Regions from separate parts of the Pseudoxanthomonas sp. P4_B2 genome, predicted to be linked through region 1. Evidence: predicted binding sites of a transcription regulator. Region 1 holds the regulator's gene; each other region holds the start of a gene.
What was found. The regulator HrcA, encoded in region 1, represses chaperone genes, less so after heat shock. The targets are predictions, from matches to a motif close to TTNGCACTCNNNNNNNNNGAGTGCNAA.

Region 2: the regulator HrcA is predicted to act here: its motif matches at 716-742, upstream of groES (co-chaperone GroES).
Region 3: the regulator HrcA is predicted to act here: its motif matches at 960-986, upstream of rpoH (RNA polymerase sigma factor RpoH).

The regions. Positions count from the first base shown of each region.
Region 1 is NZ_JBFUHQ010000001.1:852,452-854,706, reverse strand. It holds gene recN (DNA repair protein RecN) at 1-449, opposite strand, end outside; gene hrcA (heat-inducible transcriptional repressor HrcA) at 552-1,595, shown strand; gene grpE (nucleotide exchange factor GrpE) at 1,684-2,214, shown strand.
Region 2 is NZ_JBFUHQ010000007.1:202,738-204,992, forward strand. It holds gene AC1DTQ_RS16900 (helix-turn-helix domain-containing protein) at 1-243, opposite strand, end outside; gene groES (co-chaperone GroES) at 790-1,080, shown strand; gene groL (chaperonin GroEL) at 1,205-2,255, shown strand, end outside.
Region 3 is NZ_JBFUHQ010000002.1:129,576-131,830, forward strand. It holds gene rpoH (RNA polymerase sigma factor RpoH) at 71-949, opposite strand; gene AC1DTQ_RS05145 (dipeptidase) at 1,058-2,255, opposite strand, start outside.

The DNA of each region.
Region 1 (2,255 bases):
AGCTCCAGCTGGCTGGCGCGGGACAGCAGTGCTTGGTGCTCATGCTGGCCATGGATTTCCACTAGCAGGCCAGCGAGCTCGGTCAGCTGGGCCAGGGTGACGCTGCGGCCGTTGATGAAAGCGCGCGAGCCGCCGTCGGCACGGATCACCCGGCGCAGTTGGCAATCCCTGCTGCCGTCGTCGGGTGCGTTGTCGAGTTCGTTGTCGCGCAGCCAGGCCAGGGCAGGGGAAGCGTTGTCCAGGCTGAACTCGGCGGAGAGCTCAGCGCGCTCGGCGCCATGGCGCACCACCCCGCTATCGGCGCGCAACCCGGAAAGGAAACCCAGGGCGTCCACCAGCAGGGATTTGCCTGCGCCGGTTTCACCCGAAATCACGGTCATACCCGGGCCGAATTCCAGTTCGGCGGATCGGACGACGGCGAAATCCTTGAGGGCGAGGTGTCTGAGCATGGGTGCGCATTGTAGTGGCATGCGGCGCAATCTCTGAGACGGACAGCGGAGGTTTGCGCAGGGCGGCTTGCATTGGTCCATCGGGAAGGCTATCTATCCGGAATGTCTACACGCCCCGCCGATCTCGACATCCGCGCCCGCCACCTACTGCGCACGCTGATATCGCGCTACATCCGCGATGGCGAACCGGTGGGCTCGCAGACGCTGGCCCGGCATGCGGGTCTGGACGTCAGCGCCGCCACCATTCGCAACATCCTGGGCGATTTGGAAGAACTCGGCCTGCTGGCCTCGCCGCACACCTCCGCCGGTCGCATCCCCACCGCGCAGGGCTACCGCATGTTCGTCGACAGCCTGGTGCAGATGAAGCCGCTGGGCGAGGGAGAAGTGGCGCGACTGCGCTCCGAACTTCCGGCCGGCGTCGGTACCCAAGCGTTGCTGGGGAACGCGTCCGAGCTGCTCTCGGCGATGACCCATTTCGTCGGCGTGGTCAGCGCGCCCAAACGCGAGCAGTTCGCCTTCCGACATATCGATTTCGTGCCGCTGGACGGGCGCCGAGTGCTGGCGATCCTGGTGTTCGCCGACAACGACGTGCAGAACCGGGTCATCGAGCCCCGCCGTACTTACGATCCTTCCGAACTGGAGCGGGTCGCCAATTACCTGAATTCTAATTTCGCGGGCCGGCCCCTGTCCGAAATCCGCGCGACCCTGCTGCGCGACTTGCGCAATGCCCAGTCCGAGATGGAAGGGCTGCTGGCGCATACCGTGGAGCTTGCCGAACACGCCTTCGTGCCGGCGAGCGACGACATGGTGCTGACCGGGCAGACCCGACTGATTGGCGTGCAAGACCTGTCGGATCTGGACCGCTTGCGGGAACTGTTCGAAACCTTCGCCCGCAAGCGCGAGATCCTGCAGTTGCTGGAACGCACCCTGCAGGCGCCGGGGGTACGCATCTTCATCGGTGAGGAAACCGGCCTGGCCCCGCTGGATGGAGTCTCGGTGGTCACCGCGCCGTATATCGCCGGCGGGCAGGTGCTGGGTGTGCTCGGGGTGATAGGACCCACCCGGATGGCGTATGAGAGGGTGATTCCGGTGGTCCAGGCCGCCGCCGACGCACTAGGCGCGGCTATGGACGCGCCGCAACCGTAACGCCCTCCGCCTTGAATCCTGCAGCGCCGGCCCCATAGGTTCGTCTTACGCCGCCCGTTCCCCGGGGCGGCCCGCCACGGAAGCCCGCATGACCCACAGCCATAACGAATCCGATTCCGCGCCCGACAGTGTCTCCGAAGGCGAGGAAAACAGTCTTGAAAACCAACTGGCCAGCGAAGTCGAACACCTGCGCGCCGAGCTGGAGCAGACCCGCGCCGACGTGTTGCGCGAACGCGCCGACCTGGAAAACCAGCGCAAGCGCGTGAGCCGCGACTTGGAGCAGCTGCGCAAGTTCGCCAACGAACGCCTGCTGTCGGACCTGCTGCCGGTCTTCGATAGTCTCGATGCCGGCCTGGCTGCAGCGGGCAAGGAACCAGGTCCGCTGCATGACGGCCTGGAGTTGACCTTTCGTCAGCTGCTCAAAGTGGCTGCCGACAACGGCCTGAGCATGCTCGACCCGACCGGCGAACCCTTCAATCCTGAATTCCACCAGGCCGTCAGCCACGTGGAAGCACCTGGCGCCGCCCCGGACAGCGTGGTGCAGGTGTTCCAGAAGGGCTACCTGCTCAACGACCGTCTGCTGCGGCCGGCGTTGGTAGTGGTGGCCAAGCACGACTGACTATTTCCTTACCTTGTAAAGGTAAGGACGGGATGGGGGAT
Region 2 (2,255 bases), on a different contig from region 1:
GGCGATGGAGTCCAGTTGGACTTCGCGCGACAGGGACATTTCGCCGCGGCCGGTCACCAGCCACTCGAATTGCACCTGGGTCACTTCGGCCAGTTTGCGCAGGTGGGAGACGCTGGGGTTCTTTCCCAGGGGCGCTTCCCAGTGACTGACAGCGCTGCGTTGTACGCCTACGGCCTCGGCCAATTGTTTCTGCGACATCCCTGCAGCGCGGCGGGCCAGACGAATCCTTTCTTGCTGAATCATCGGCACTCCTTGGCCTAGCATCTCGGTGGGAACCCTACCTTACCGGAGACAATACGTCCCACAGAAGTCAAAAGGCTACCAACACTAAGCAGGTGACCAATATTAGACACATGGTGTCTGCTTTTGGTAGCAGTTCTGCAATTTATCTCAACATAATTGAAGAGTTACGCCTGCAAGGTACCGAAACTAACCCCATTTAGTCCCTTTTTGTCCTGCCCCTGTCTTCCCACGACGTGGCCGGATTGGTATTTGTAGCCCTGCTGGCAGGAAGTCGGCTTCGACAGGACGTCGGCGGGGGGAGAGGCGCAGGGTGAGGTAGGCCTAGCAGGGACACGACACCATCTCCACGAGAGCGCGCATGCCCCTGTCATGCGCGCTCTTTTTTTGCCTTGGGTTGGCCCTTGAATAGGGTCTGCGGGCACCCCATCTGTCTAACATCCCGGCGTCGCCGGGGTTTTTTCTGTCTGCATTGCTAGCACTCACCCGGTACGAGTGCTAACATCGCCGCCCCTTTCCCAGTGCAATCAATCACTTAAGAGGATTGAAATGAGCAATATCAAGCCGTTGTACGACCGCGTAGTCATCAAGCGCGTCGAAGAAGAGAAGTTGTCCGCTGGCGGTATCGTCATTCCGGACTCCGCCACCGAGAAGCCCATCAAGGGCAACGTCATCGCTGTCGGCGACGGCAAGGCGCTGGACAACGGCACCGTCCGCGCGCCCAAGGTCAAGGTCGGCGACCAGGTCCTGTTCGGCAAGTACAGCGGCACTGAAGTGAAGCTGGATGGCACCGACTACCTGGTGGTGAAAGAAGACGACATCTTCGCGATCCTCGGTTGATCCCTTTTGATTTGTAGAGCCGAGCTTGCTCGGCTGCTCTTGCCTCTACCAGGAAAGCATCCGAGCAAGCTCGGATCTACAAAACGAGAAGACCTGTTACCCATCAATTTTCTGGAGTTCCAACATGTCCGCCAAAGAAATCCGTTTCGGTGAAGACGCGCGCGCCCGCATGGTGCGCGGCGTCAACATCCTCGCCAACGCCGTCAAGGCCACCCTGGGTCCGAAGGGCCGCAATGTCGTGCTCGAGAAGAGCTACGGCGCTCCCACCATCACCAAGGACGGCGTCTCCGTCGCCAAGGAAATCGAACTTGCCGACAAGTTCGAGAACATGGGCGCGCAGATGGTGAAGGAAGTCGCTTCCAAAACCTCCGACAACGCCGGCGACGGCACCACCACCGCCACCGTGCTGGCCCAGGCGCTGATCCGCGAAGGTTCCAAGGCGGTCGCCGCCGGCATGAACCCGATGGACCTCAAGCGCGGCATCGACAAGGCGGTCATCGCCGCCGTGGCCGAGCTGAAGAAGATCAGCAAGCCCACCGCCGACGACAAGGCCATCGCCCAGGTCGGCACCATTTCGGCCAACAGCGACGAGTCGATCGGCAACATCATCGCCGACGCGATGAAGAAGGTCGGCAAAGAAGGCGTGATCACCGTTGAAGAAGGCTCGGGCCTGGACAACGAACTGGACGTCGTCGAAGGCATGCAGTTCGACCGCGGCTACCTGTCGCCGTATTTTGTGAACAACCAGCAGTCGATGTCGGTCGACCTGGATGACCCGTTCATCCTGCTGTACGACAAGAAGATCTCCAACGTGCGCGATCTGCTGCCCGTGCTGGAAGGCGTGGCCAAGTCCGGCAAGCCGCTGCTGATCGTGGCCGAGGAAGTGGAAGGCGAAGCGCTGGCGACTCTGGTCGTCAACACCATCCGCGGCATCGTCAAGGTCTGCGCGGTTAAGGCGCCCGGCTTCGGCGACCGTCGCAAGGCGATGCTGGAAGACATGGCCACCTTGACCGGCGGCGTGGTGATTTCCGAAGAAGTGGGTCTGTCGCTGGAGAAGGCAACGCTGCAGGATCTGGGCCGCGCCAAGAAGATCCAGGTCTCCAAGGAAAACACCACCATCATCGACGGCGCCGGCGAAACCGGTGGCATCGAAGCCCGCATCAAGCAGATCAAAG
Region 3 (2,255 bases), on a different contig from region 1:
ATATCCGATTCTTGCGCAAACGAAAAACGGCCCCGTTTCCGGAGCCGTTTCGATATCGCCGGGCTGCCGCTTAGGCCGCGAACAGCGCCTTCATCTTCTTCAGCGCATTGGCCTCGATCTGGCGGATGCGTTCGGCCGACACGCCGTATTCGTCCGCCAGTTCCTGCAGAGTGACCTTGTTGTCGTCATCCAACCAGCGGCGCATGACGATGTCGCGCGAACGCTTGTCCAGACCCGCCATGCCTTCGCGCAGTAGCTCCAGCTTGTTGCCTTCGCTATCGGCGCGCTCGTAGGCCTGCGACGGATCTTCGTCCTGAGTCATCAGGTAGGCGCCCGGCGACGGCGGCGCGTGATCGTCGTCCTCGTCGGAGGGTGCATCGAAACCGATATCGCGGCCGGAAAGACGCGATTCCATTTCCAGCACTTCGCGCTTGGACACGTTGAGATCGGCAGCGACCGCAGTGACCTCGGCATCGTTCATCCAACCCAGGCGCGTCTTCGACTTGCGCAGGTTGAAGAACAGCTTGCGCTGCGCCTTGGTCGTGGCGACCTTGACGATGCGCCAGTTCTTGAGGATGAACTCATGCATCTCGGCGCGGATCCAATGCACGGCGAAGCTGACCAGGCGCACGCCCATTTCGGGATCGAAACGCTTGACCGCCTTCATCAGGCCGATGTTGCCTTCTTGGATCAGGTCGCCCAGCTGCAGGCCGTAGCCGTTGTAGCCGCGGGCCACGTGCACGACGAAACGCAGGTGCGAATGCACGAGTTCACGGGCGGCGTCGAGATCTTCGGCGTCGCGATATCGACGCGCCAGTTCCTGCTCTTCGTCGACCGTCAGCACCGGAATCTGGTGCACAGCGCCGATATACGCATCGAGCGAGCCGAGCGCGCTGGGAATAGGAAGGTTGTTTGCCACCATGGCGGTGGCTGCAGTGGTCTGGTTCATGGCAGTCATTTTAGCAGTCGCGAGGTTCGACTGCTAAACAGGAAAAGAGTTCCATCGTTTCGCAGGTAGAACAGCAAGGCTTGATCATCTTTCTACAAGTATTTGTTTTCAATGAGATTTTTTCCGCTTCTTTTCTGCAGTGGTCTGAACCGCCCGCATCGTCCTCAGCAGATTGCCACCCCAAATATTGCGGATATCCCGCTCGCTATAACCTGCCGCCAGCAACCGCTCGGTGATTCTCGGCAGTGCCGAGACGTCCTCCAGTCCGGCGACCCCACCCCCGCCATCCCAATCGGCGCCGATGCCGACGTGTTCCGGGCCGGCGACTTTCAGGATGTGCAGCAGGTGGCGCATGTAGTCGTCCAGATTCGCGCGCGGCACCGGATATTTGCGGTCTATCTCCGCTTGGTCGCGGAGCCATTGCTGTATCTGCGCCGGACTCAATTGACTGTATTCGCCGAAGTGCTTGTCGAGCGCTGCCATTTCCGCATCGCGTTGCGGAATTTTCGGCACCGGAATCAAATAGCCGCTGTAGGCGTTGACGTGAATTACGCCGCCCTTGGCGGCCAGCTTGCGAATACGCGCGTCGTCGATGTTCCGTGGATGCTCGTAAATGGCATCGGCGCTGGTGTGCGAAAGCACGATCGGCGCTTTCGATAATTCGACGAGTTGGTCGAATACCTGATCGCTGGCGTGGGAAGCATCCAACAAGATGCCTAGTCGGTTGGCTTCCTGGACCAGCGCACGTCCCTTGTCGCTGAGCCCGTTCCATTCGTGCCCGGCCGGATCGGTGGAAGAATCGCCGAAATCGTTATTGCTGGTGTGGGTGATACCGAGCATCCGCAGTCCCAGCTTGTGGTACGCGGTAAGCAGGCTTGGATCGCTGGCTAGAGGCGAGGCGTTCTCCATGCTGATGAAGACCACGCGCTTGCCGGCTTTTTCGATGCGCACCGCATCGTCCGCGGTGAGGGCCAGTTCGAAATCCTGGGGGTGCGCGGCGACCATTTCGCGGATGGCGGCCAATCTGACCAGACCATGATCTCTTGCCTGGCGATTGCCTGCCTCGTCGCGCTTGTCCTGTGCCGTATAGATCACCCAGAAGCCGCCGTCGAGGCCTCCTTGCTTCATCCGCGGCAGATCCACCTGAGCGAATTCGCCATCCTGATCGTGACGCTCGAGGATGTTCCAACCCGGGCGATGGAGATTGGAAGGCGTATCGAGGTGCGTATCCAAAACGATGGCGCTTTCATGCAATTGCCGGGCTCTCGGCGAGACGGTTTCATCCGCTTGCGCATTGAGGGAAAAC